DNA from 2 places in the Sphingomonas sp. 77B genome. Region 1 is predicted to be linked to the other one. Evidence: riboswitches for the same ligand, from Rfam matches in the RefSeq annotation. Region 1 holds a riboswitch; the other holds the start of a gene.

The links. A riboswitch is a leader RNA that binds a small molecule or an ion and turns the genes downstream of it on or off. The one in region 1 is predicted to bind manganese.
Region 2: it holds a riboswitch for manganese, as region 1 does, so the genes downstream of both, AC1GI4_RS17255 (manganese efflux pump MntP) here and AC1GI4_RS05690 (manganese efflux pump MntP) in region 1, are expected to answer to the same signal.

The regions. Positions count from the first base shown of each region.
Region 1 covers NZ_JBWMBY010000001.1:1,247,581-1,253,331, forward strand. The annotation lists gene AC1GI4_RS05680 (Y-family DNA polymerase) at 1-1,132, shown strand, start outside; gene AC1GI4_RS05685 (hypothetical protein) at 1,237-1,446, shown strand; gene AC1GI4_RS05690 (manganese efflux pump MntP) at 1,607-2,203, opposite strand; yybP-ykoY riboswitch at 2,186-2,359, opposite strand; gene AC1GI4_RS05695 (SOS response-associated peptidase family protein) at 2,460-3,086, opposite strand; gene AC1GI4_RS05700 (methyl-accepting chemotaxis protein) at 3,207-5,009, opposite strand; gene AC1GI4_RS05705 (hypothetical protein) at 5,257-5,700, opposite strand.
Region 2 covers NZ_JBWMBY010000002.1:13,151-18,901, reverse strand. The annotation lists gene AC1GI4_RS17265 (nickel/cobalt efflux transporter) at 1-764, opposite strand, end outside; gene AC1GI4_RS17260 (metal-sensing transcriptional repressor) at 902-1,171, shown strand; yybP-ykoY riboswitch at 1,240-1,410, shown strand; gene AC1GI4_RS17255 (manganese efflux pump MntP) at 1,415-1,978, shown strand; gene AC1GI4_RS17250 (hypothetical protein) at 2,036-2,233, opposite strand; gene AC1GI4_RS17245 (DUF7673 family protein) at 2,230-2,547, opposite strand; gene AC1GI4_RS17240 (hypothetical protein) at 2,568-3,221, opposite strand; gene AC1GI4_RS17235 (ArdC family protein) at 3,218-4,153, opposite strand; gene AC1GI4_RS17230 (hypothetical protein) at 4,593-5,216, opposite strand; gene AC1GI4_RS17225 (DUF3800 domain-containing protein) at 5,424-5,751, opposite strand, start outside.

The DNA of each region.
Region 1 (5,751 bases):
GGCGAAGGCGCTGGGCATCAAGATGGGTGATCCGGCTCATCACCTGCGTGACCTGATCCGACGCCACGGCATTCAGGTCCGCTCGTCCAATTACACGCTCTATGGCGACATGCAGCGCCGCGTCCTGGCTGCCTGCCAAGCGTTCGTCCGAGACTTCGAGATATACTCGATCGACGAGATATTTCTCGACCTAGCCGGGTTCGATGACCGCGACCTTGTCGACCATGCCCATCGCCTCCGCGCTCAGGTTCTGCGCTGGACGACGATTCCGACGTGCGTCGGCATCGCGCATACCAAGACGCTAGCCAAGCTGGCCAATGCCGCTGCGAAGAAGCAGCCGCCCTTCAGTGGCGTCGCTGACCTTCGGGACGAACGTCTGCGCCAGGACGTCATGCGGGCTTTCCCAGTCGGTGACGTATGGGGTGTCGGCAAGGCCACGGCGCTAAAGCTGGCAGCGCTGGGCGTAACCACCGCCGCCGGGCTTCGGGATATGCCCATGAAGCAGGCTCGGGGCGTAGGTACGGTAGTCCTAGAGCGACTGGTCGCTGAGCTGCGCGGCATCCCCGCTGACGCTGTTGAGGCGGTCGAGCCGCAGCGGAAGGGCATGGCCGTCACGCGGTCCTTCGGGACGCCTGTGACTGACTTCGATGGCCTGATGGGCGCGCTATCCCAATATGCGCTGCGGGCTGGAGAGAAGCTGCGCAACCATGGCCTCGTCGCAGGGCGACTGACGGCGTTCTTCCATACCAACAAGCACAAGCCCGACCGGCCACAGTATGCCGGGTCCCGCGCGGTGACGCTGCATCCGATGACGAGCGATAGCCTGGAATTGATCGCTGCCGCTCGACGTTGTGCCGAGCGAGCCTGGCGGGATGGATACGCCTATACGAAGGCCGGGATCTTGCTCGACGACTTGGTGGCGGCGACTGATCGCCCCCGAACGCTATTTGAGGCCGTTACGGAAAAGCGGGACCGTCTGATGGCTGCGCTCGACGAGGTGAACGGGCGCTTCGGGACTTTCACTGCGGTCACCGCTGGACAGGGCTTCAAGCGGCAGTGGCGGCTTCGGTCAGAAATGCGATCACCGGCGTGGACGACGCGGATCGATGAGGTGCCAACAGTTCGCGCGTGATGCACGACGCTGTAACAAAACGTGTCGCACGGACCCTGCCCCAGACTGCGCCGTTTCCCCAGCCTCTAACCTACAATTCCTTGTACCGATCTGGGAGTGGTCGCATGAGACGCAGCACAGGTTTCCTCGGTGTGGGCATAATTGGTGCCACGGTACTGGGCGGCTCGATCGCGGTCGGGTACTTGGACCAGCGGTTCAAGCCGCAGACCGCCGCCAAGTCGTCGTTCGGACAGGGCGCGTCGCCCGCACAGGAAATGGAACGCCGGAGAGGCAGGGCTGCAACCGTTGCGATAGCCGAGGCAGCCGTTCGCTAGGTGAACGGGCAATTGGTTGCAGAACGCCATGCTTCGGACAGCGGGCGTCATTCGCGACATGGCTCGACCAATGAGCTGTTGACCGGCTATCCAGTGCCCAGCCGCATAATAGCGAGACGTAAATACGGCCACGCCCCGCGACCCCGTCCCGCTCTTCTGATCAAGATGACAGATGCTGAGCCAGGATTAATCCGCCGATGACGATCAGGACAAAGCCGCCTAGGATGCCAGCGTACCGACCAAGGTAAGGACCAATATGCTTGCCCAGCATGACGCCGATGGTCGCCATCAACGTCGTCGTCCCGCCAATGACCATGCAGGCAGCCCAAATGTTGACGTCCATAAGGGCCAGGGTCACACCGACGGCCGCCGCGTCGACGCTCGTTGCGATCGCCGTTGCAGCGAGCCGGAGCATGCTGGGCTTGGTTTCGCTGTCAATTTGGTGCGCATCGCCTTCACTCGTCCAGGCTTCCCGGATCGTATAGGCGCCAACCGCGAACAGTAGCGTGAACGCGACCCAATGGTCGTAATCGGCAATCCAGTCATTCAACGCAAAGCCAAGCAGCCAGCCGAGTGCAGGCGTCAGAGCCTCGAAAAACCCGAACACAATGCCGACTTTTACCGCATCACGAAGGCGGGCTCGTCCTTCGGTCGCCCCTTTGCTCAACGAGGCCGCGAAAGCATCGACAGACAGGCTTGCGCCCAAAGCGCCAAGCGTCAAAATTCCGGGCATCACGTCATTACTCAGGGCCAGCAAACCAAACGATGCATGCACCCGTGGCCACAAAGCGGAGTGCTGCATCATTGGTCTCGCCGGGCAGGACGAACCTGCTGCTACCGCCACGAGCCGATGGCTCAAGGATGTTGACGGCAACCCCGCTACTGCGGGTAGCTACTCCCCAAGGACGCAGGCCCAATATCTGGTAACGCCTATCGTCTCTAGACGATAAATACGATCAATTCTATCCGATTAATCGAGAGCAAATGCTGGCCACATGCTCGGCGGCCTGGTCCTAACGTTCCCTCGTTGGAAACACGGGCCCACGCACTTTCATTCGATCCGCACGGTACGGGCGCTGGAGCGTCACCGCTTGTTCTGCCGGTGCGCGCAGCCATGTCGTCACATCCTCAGGACGTAAGACGGTGATCATCGCCTTTGGGTGAATGGGCTCGACCAGTTCGTTCGCGTCGCAGGTAACCATCGCGAACGACCGGCCCTCAGCCGTCTGCTGCCAGAACCCCGCGACCGCGAAAGTCGGCTGGTCGGTGACGCTGAACCACATCTCGCCTTTTAGCGGCGGCTTGCCATCTCCTAGGTTGTGGCGGTCGGGGGTGAACTCGCAAAACTCTGTAAGCGGGATGATGCAGCGGTTCGCGGGATCAGCGGCTAGGCGGCGCCACTGCGGCAGTTCCAGGTTTCTTACGTTGGTCATGGGGTACGGCGCTTTCCCGCCCAGTACGTCCCAGGACATGACGTCCCAAGCGCGCTCGCCATCCTGCTCCCGGATCACATAGGATCGCGCCTTCGGACGCAATTCCTGCGGGTGGAAGCGATTGTCGCGAGGACGCTCCTCGAAGAGCTTGGCGGCCGACTGGAATATCGCCTGCGGCTCTCCATCAAATCGGGCTCGGTTACACATGTGCTCGACTGCCCCTGGGTTACCGCAAGCCGCTTCAACGCTCTGCTAAGGGTCTGTTTCCCTTGGGTTTAGGCTAGCATGAGGCCCGGCAGCCCCGATGCCGCCGGGCCTCTAGGCTGTTCAAAATTCCGACCAATCCTCGGAAACTGCTAAGCCGCCGCCGGAGACGAGACGCATTGCAGGTTTCGGGGCCAGCCGACTCGGTGAGACAGCGGCCTGGGTCGCACGGATCCCCGAAGCGCCAATCCGGAAGCGAGCGACATGTCCCGCCAGCTCGTCCGCCTTGTCCGTCAGTTCGCGAGCCGCGGCGGTGGTTTCTTCAACCATAGCCGCGTTACGCTGGGTCACGCCGTCCATCTCCTCGACCGCAACATTGACCTGACCCAAGCCGCCAGCCTGCTGTTCAGCCGAGTTGGCCAAGCTGTTGATCAGGGCGGTGATCTCTTGGACTCGACCGATGATCTGATCGAGCGAGCGCCCCGTCTCCGCCACCAGTTCGACACCTGTTTCAATCTGCTCGTTGCTGGCGACGATCCGCGACTTCACATCCTTGGCCGCATCTGCCGAGCGCTGCGCCAGCGCACGAACTTCCGAGGCGACCACAGCGAAGCCCTTGCCCGCGTCACCGGCACGCGCCGCCTCGACTCCGGCATTCAGCGCCAACAAATTGGTCTGGAACGCGATGCCATCGATCACGCTGATTATTTCAGAGATCTCATGGCTGGACCGCTCGATACCGCTCATCGCTGCGACTGCATCGCGTACGACCTGCCCACCGTTTTGCGCAGCGCTGCTGGCGTCTGCTGCCACCGTATCCGCACGTTTTGCGTCAGATGCCGAACGCCCGACCATGTCCGTGATTTGCTGCATTGAGGCGGCAGTCTCCTCCAGGCTGGCGGCCTGCTGCTCAGTGCGCTGGGACAAGTCCTCGGACGCTGAACGTATCTCTCCTGAGGCCGCACGAAGGCCTTCGGAAACACCACTCACCGCGATCATCGCCTGCTCAACCTGAGCCATGGCGTTGTTGAAGTCGCTGGCCAGCGATGCAAAGGGTTCATCCAGTGCGACATCGATCCGGGCGGTCAGATCCCCGGCGGCCAGGGCCTGCATCCCCGCCCCGATCGTCGAAACTATGAGCGCCGCCTGTTCGTCCTTTTGCCGATCCGCCTGCGCCAGCTGATCGCGCAGCGTGGCGGCGGCGCGCATCATGTCGCCGACTTCGTCTCGCGCGTCGTTCGCGGGGATCGCGACGGATCGCTCGCCCGCCGCCAGCTTGCCCAGCAGGCCGCTCATCGCACCAACCGGCCGTGCGATCAGGCGAACCAGCAGCATCAACATAGCCATGGTCAGCAGGGCGACGCCGATTACGGTGCCGATTACGATCCGTTCACTGGTCTGATAATTGTCCTTCGCCTCGGCCACCAGCGCGTCGATCGCCTGCGACTGCTTCACGCGCATCGTGTCGGCGGCCTTGTTCGCCGTGACGAAATAGGGCCGCGCGACCCGGAAAAGCGCAATAGCCTGGGGCGACCCGATCGCCGCCGCTCGCGAAGTTTCCTCCGCATGGCTGCGATATTCGTTCCAGTCGCGCACGAAGGTATCGAGCGCATTGCGCGTCTCGTCATTCGCCAGCCGGGGCCGAAGCCAGCGCGTCCGCTCCGCGATCTGGTCGCGAAGCTCGTCGATCCGCCGCTGTGCCACCGCCCGGTCCTCCGGGGTGACGGACAACAAATGCTGGCCGATCGTGGCGCGATAGGTCGCCGTGCTGGCATTGATGACCGCGATCGCCTCGAGTTGGGCACGCTGCTCGCCGCCCAGATTGACCGCAACGTCCCGCATATCGCCCAAGCGAACGACAGCGAGTGCCGCTAGTCCCATGAGCGCGATCAGCAGGATGGAAAAGCATGCGATAAGCTTTCCCAAAATGCGGAGATTTTGCACGGAGGCAGTCCCTTCGATCCATTGGCGCCCCCCAGCGCAGGGAGGGCCAACTGCCTGCCTTCGAGTTAACTTTATGATATTGACTATAGTTAAGAACGGTTAGGTGGGCTGGTGCATACTGACGCGGGAGCAAATCAGCCTATGCCACGGCAGATGGGTGCACACGTCTTTTCGCCAGCCCGACGCTGATGCGTAAGGTCGGGGCAATCTATCACCCCGACCCATGCAATCATTTCGCGGGCAGCGGCGCAACCGGCACGGTCGCGTTGACCGCGAGCGGCGGCGGCGCGGTGGCAGCAATCGAAAGGGGCACGTCCTCGTCTACGAAGCTCTTTACGATCGACCCGGCCGGGACCTTGGCACTGGTGCCGGTCATCAAGAAGCCTGCCACCGGCACCAAGGCAATCGCCCCAACGACGCCAGCCGTCCCCGTCACGCCCTTGTCGTCGAAGGCACCCGACATGCGGATTTGGCGACCGTTGACCGTCACGAACAGGACGCGGCCCGCAAGGTGACCCGACTTGCCCCACATGCCCTTGTTACGGACGTCGGTGATCTCACCCATTGCGGGGCTGCCAGCCGGAATGACGGTGACGCCGTTCACGACGACCGGCTCGGCCGTTTCAAGGTGAAAGCGCTGCCCGACGCGTAGCTGCTTGCCCTTGGTGGTCAACTCTTCAGAAAGGCGAAGAGGAACCTCGGTTCCGACGCGCAGGACGGCGGC
Region 2 (5,751 bases), on a different contig from region 1:
GCGGCGTGGGCGCGCTCATGCGCGTTCATGTAGGCATCGTCGCCCGTGACCTTCAGTCCATCATGCCCGTGGCCGTGATCGTGCCCGTGTTCGGCGAATGTGAGGTCGTAGTCATGGCTGTGGCCGCCGTGGCCCAGCGAGACGCGCGCGTTGAAGGCGTGCGGTTCCGGGATCTCCTCGACGCTTTCGATGTAATCGCCCCGATCGACGAAGCGGAATGTCTGCGAACGGCCTTCGCCGCGATCCGTTGTGAGGATAACATCCGCCGCTTTCCAGCCACCCTTGGCAAAGCTCGCCCGCCAGCGCGGCGGCACGCCATCCTCGAAAATCTCCAGACGCATCATGCCGTGGCCGGTGTCGATCGTGCGGATCTCGTCCTCGCCGTGATGGTGGTGGTGATCGTGCGCGGCTTCGGCCTTCTGATCGGCACGCGTGCGCCAAATCATCCATAGACCGATGCCAAGAACGATGACGGCCGAGCCGAGCAGGAGGTAAGGCTCGGTCGTTTCGGTGTTGATGCCGCGCCCGAGATATTGCCCGCCAAGCGCGATGCCCCACACGATCGCGGTGTGCGAAAGCGCCGCGCACAGGCCGAGCAGGACGGCTTGGCCAACAGTGCCACGCACTGCGATAATAAACGCAGCCATCATGGTCTTGGAATGGCCGGGCTCCAGCCCGTGCAGCGCACCGAGCAGCAGCGCGGTCGGGATGAACAGCCAGAGATTGGAGCTGCCCTGTTGAACGAGTTCGGCGAAAGAGGTCATGGTGCGTCCCGGCAAGCCCGGCGGTCGCGACCGATCGGACGTGAAGTTCGGGCAGGTCCATATCCCCCCATGGGGATAGAGTCTATCCCCCCGGGGGGTTGCTCGACAAAGTTCGTCCGTTTGTCTTATAGGGTGACATGGCCCATTACGATCATTCCAATCATCCCGCGATCATCAAGCGGCTCAACCGTGCGACCGGGCACCTGAAAAGCATCGTCGGGATGATCGAAGAGCAACGGCCGTGCGTCGATATCGCGCAGCAGCTTCAGGCGGTGGAGAACGCGATCGCCAGCGCCAAGCGCGCGCTCATCAACGATCATATCGATCACTGCTTGGTTCACGCCGAAGAGGGCGAGGGGACAAAGGTGGCGGTGGAGCAGTTCCGGGCGATATCCAAATACTGGTGATCGCCTAATCGGACAGGGTTGATCGGATTCGGCTTGTACATATGCCCCCCAGGGGATACGGGCGTCTCACTCTTGGGGAGTAGCTACCCGCTGTTGCGGGGCCATCGTCAACATCCTTGAACCTTCCGGTTCGTGGCGATGGCAGCAGATTTTGATCTGCCCGGCGAGACCAACGATGCGCTACCTCTCTCGTGGCCGGAGGTGGATTGCGTCGTTCGGTTGACGGCCCTTGGACGTATATCAATGACGGGTTTGCTAACGCTCGGCGCTCTTGGCGCCAGCTTGTCGGTCGACGCCTTCGCTGCGGCGGTGGGGAAGGGTGCGACCAATCAGCGCAATCGTTGGCGCGATGCCTTACGTGTCGGCGCCGTGTTCGGCTTCTTCGAGGCGATCACGCCGGCGATTGGCTGGGCGATCGGCCTGGCGCTGAGCACTTGGATCGCGGCAGTCGATCATTGGATAGCCTTCTTCCTGCTTTTCGGCGTCGGCGGGCATATGATCCATGCAGCGACGAAAAGCGACGTGGACGCGGGTCAGCGCGCTCAGACCGGCGTGTGGCGACTGGTCGTTACCGCGCTCGCCACCAGCATCGATGCAACGGCGGTGGGTGTCAGTCTCGCGGTCATGCAGGTCAATATCCTGACCGCGTGCCTCATCATTGGCGGGATCACCACGGTCGTCGCCACGATCGGCGTCATGCTCGGCAAGCACGCGGGACGGTATATCGGCCGCTATGCAGAGATGCTGGGCGGGCTGACGCTCATCCTCATCGGCGGCACGATCCTCTACCAGCACCTCACCGCCTGACCTCAAACCAGCGCGCCGCTTGCTCGCTTGGCGGGGAAGCGGCGCGCGATTTCGCAGCTAGTCCGCGATAAAGCTGCCGCGTCCTCCCCGGAACGCGCCGACGACATTGCCACGATCCCAATGGCCGGACAGGATGCCGCGCCGGGGGATGCTTCCGACCGGCTTGCGGCGCGCGGCGAGTAGCCGCGCGCGGCGTGTATCGCGATCGATGGGCAAGCCCGTCATGATGTCGATGGCGGTGCGCAGCGGGGTCATGCGGGCCGCCACTGCTCGACCAGCGCCGCCATCGCGTCGCGGTAGCCCCAAGCATCGGGATAGACGGACGGCTCGGCCGCCAGATGCGCCATGACGATGAGCATGTCTTCCGAGATGCCGGGATCGCAATTGCAGAGGTGAAGGACCGGAAAATGGCCCCATGCACTGCCGTCCCACCATGCCAACAGGAAGTCGGCCGCACGCGAGGCTTGGCCGGTATCGGACCCGGCGACGACGATCAGGCGGGCAATGGCCTCGCCAACGTCCTCGAAGCTGACAGCCCGGATTGCGGGGCGGCGTTGGGGTGGGCTCATGACTATTCGCTTCTGCTCCTTCAAGCGTGGAAGGGGACGGGGACCAACAGCGCATCATCGATCGGCTCGACGTCGCGCAGCTCCACCATCACGATCTTCTCTACCCGCTCGGCGCCGGTCGGATCGAGATAAACATAGGTGTGGCCTGCAAACACCGGGCTGCACAAGCGCCAGATCACGCCTTTCCGACCGATGCGGCGTTCCGCGCGCCCGTCATAGGATGCGAAAGCGCCCGCAATCCGGACCCGCTGCGCGATCCGCAGCCAATTGGCTGCGCCGTCGATGACGACGGCCAGTTCCTCCGGCGAAAGAGCCGGTCGGCCGATGCCGAACGTCGCTTGGGGATCGCGCGCGATCCGGGACAGCTTCTCCTCGACCGGTTCCGGTTTCCAGTCGCTGACTGGCCCGGGGGCGGCCTTGTACATATGCGTTACCGGCTTCCCGCCGAACAGGTCGGGTTGTACGCCGACAAGGCGGCGGTGGAACATCGCCTTGTGATAGTCGCGCCGCCATTGCGCTTCGGGGGTCAGCGGCTTCGCATTTGGGCCATCGCGCATGATCGCGACCAGCTCGTTAAACTCCTCCTCGCTCACCGTGGCGACGCTCGGGTCAAAGACAATGCGCGCCGCCACGCCCCGGCCCCCGTCGGGGCCGGGATCGTCGGCGGCGGTCACGCCGCCGCCTCCAGTTCGGGCGCTGTCTCGACCGCCATGCGGCTCAACAGCCAGTCGGACGCGTCCTGCGCGAGCCGTGCGGCGGTGAAGATGCACTTCTTGTCGTTGCGGAGCGCTTGAAGCCAGTTCGCCAGATAGGCGGCGTGGTCCTCGCGATCGTGGAGCTTGATGCCGATGGTGGCGCTGACGAACGCGGCCCCAAGCTCGGCGACCAGTTCCTCGCGAGCATAGTCCTCGCGCTTCGTGGAAATGAGGGAGGGGCGGGCAAGGCGGTCAACGTGCCCCGTCGCATGGCAAAGCTCGTGCGCTAGGGTCGAATAATAGTCGTCGCTGGTGTGGAAGTCGGCAAACTGCGGCATGACGACATGATCGCCGCTCGGCTGATAATAGGGCTGGGAACCGAAGTGCTTGAGGGTGACGGGCACGCGGGCAAAGAGCGTGTCCAGTTCGGCGTCGCGCTGGTCGGGATTGGTCGCGGTGATGACGGGCAAGGGGGCAGGATATTTCGCCTCGATGCCGTCGATCTGCTCGGCATTGAAGACGGTGTAGCGCTTGAGGAACGCCACCTGACGCTTGCCATCCTCGCCTCGCTCTGCGCCCTCCTGTGCCTTGCTGTCGGCGTTCACCTCGATCTTGTTGGCATAGACGACGGTTGAGCCCTTCTCGCCCTTGCGGACGCAGCCGCCGAGCGCGAGCGCCTGCTTGAAGGTCAGCCAATGCGGGGAAGCATAGCCCTTCGTCATGGCGGCAACCCAAAGGGTCAGGACGTTGATGCCGCGATAGGGAACCCCCGTCGAGCGCAGCGGGATGGTGGGTGCGGTGCTGCCGTTCCACGATTTCGACCAAGGCCGGGTGCCCGCCTCGATCATGGCGATCATCTGATCGGTGATTTCCTGATAGATGTCGGCCCGGTTGTCGGTGATCCGTCCCATGATTGTCTTCCTTTCCTCTGAGGCTGAAAGCCGGTCGCAACAGCAACCGGCTCTGCCTTTCCGGCGAGGAACGGGATGGGGAGGGAGGGCGAGAATCTACCGCTGGCGCGGGCGAGCCGCCCTAGCGTGGCCGACGCCCTGCAGGGCGTCGAGTGCCACGCTTGGCGGATTACACGGGCGGTCGATTGTCGTTCGGGAACGAAAGGGCAGCCGCCCTTGGTGTTCCCCGGCGCTGGATGGCCTCCGGGGGAGGGCAGCGGCGCGAACGGGCTTACGCCGCGCCCTAGGCGCTTCGATCAGGTGTGCCACGTGGCACACCTTTCACGCGAGGATCGTCACCCAATAGGGCCGAGACGGCGGTACGGCGGCTTGGTCGGCGCAGAGAGCGAAAGGAGCGGTGCTTGCAGGGTCGCACCCGGCTTCACGCTGATCCTAGACGTTAGCGTTCTGTAGCAACCCTGTTGAATAGAGCGCCATCTATAAGCTGGATCTCTGCCGTTTTGAGGGGCCGCACACCCTCTTTGGTGAGAACCCATGTCATGTCGTTGGATTGCCCCAGCGTGATACCTGACACCTGCTTTCCTTCGAGATGGTAAATCCACACCTCCCCTCGGGTGATGTTACCTATGCGGTCTTTCGCTCGGATCGTACCTGCAACATGGCCAGCGGCGACCACAATGAGGATGACAATGGTCCCGCACCCCACCCGAGCCATAAACAATGTCAGAGGATCAAAAAACGGCGGCCTATGCGATGCAGCCCTGGCGCGGTCGAAGAGCTTGCCGGCAATCAAAGTAAGCGCCGTCACGATCAGCAGCGGCAGGATCGCTGTAAGCCACGCGCCGGTTGTGGTGATAATGGCACCGAGGCCCTCCACCGCAACTGCAATGTTCGAACCGCCAAGATTGGTCGGATCGATGGCAAAACGGCCGAAATAGGCCTGTCTGTAGGTCCACCCGGCAAAATAGATGGCCGCTAATATGGTGGCGATCACGAAGGCGGAGTCAAACGCCTTGGTGACGAGTTCACGCGGTGAGGAAGATGTTCCAGGGCCTGCGGGCATTTGTCCTCCTTACGGGAATGGCTTTGCGAAGCGGCGTATAGATCCCACGTACACGGGTGGCTGGATCGTCGAGCTGACGAACGCGGCCCCAGCTCGGGAACCAGTTCCTTGCTGGCGTAGCTGTGCCACGTGGCACACCCCTCTTCATCGCTGGAACGATGCGTCCGACCCGGCCGAGTGATATGCCGGCGGATTGACCCGCCGGAGTCAGGCCGGCGTGTCGTCGTTGCCCGGTGCAGGCTGTGCGAGACCTGTATCGACGACGGCGGGTAGGGCTTCCACCGTTTCGACCTCGGTAGCGGCCGTTTGCAGGCGGATCGAGCTTCGCACCGATGCCGCGTCGAGCCGGTCCTGAAAGTAGGTCTGCGACCAAGCCATGTCAGCCCATTCGTCGGGGCGCGCCTGATAGGCGCCGACGCGGCCGACCAGACCACATAGCCAGTCGGCGCACTGGCATGTCTGGTAGCGTTCGCTCTCGACTTGGAAGGGCGGCTCGATGATGCGACGCCGGGGGGAGGGGCCACCATACATGGCT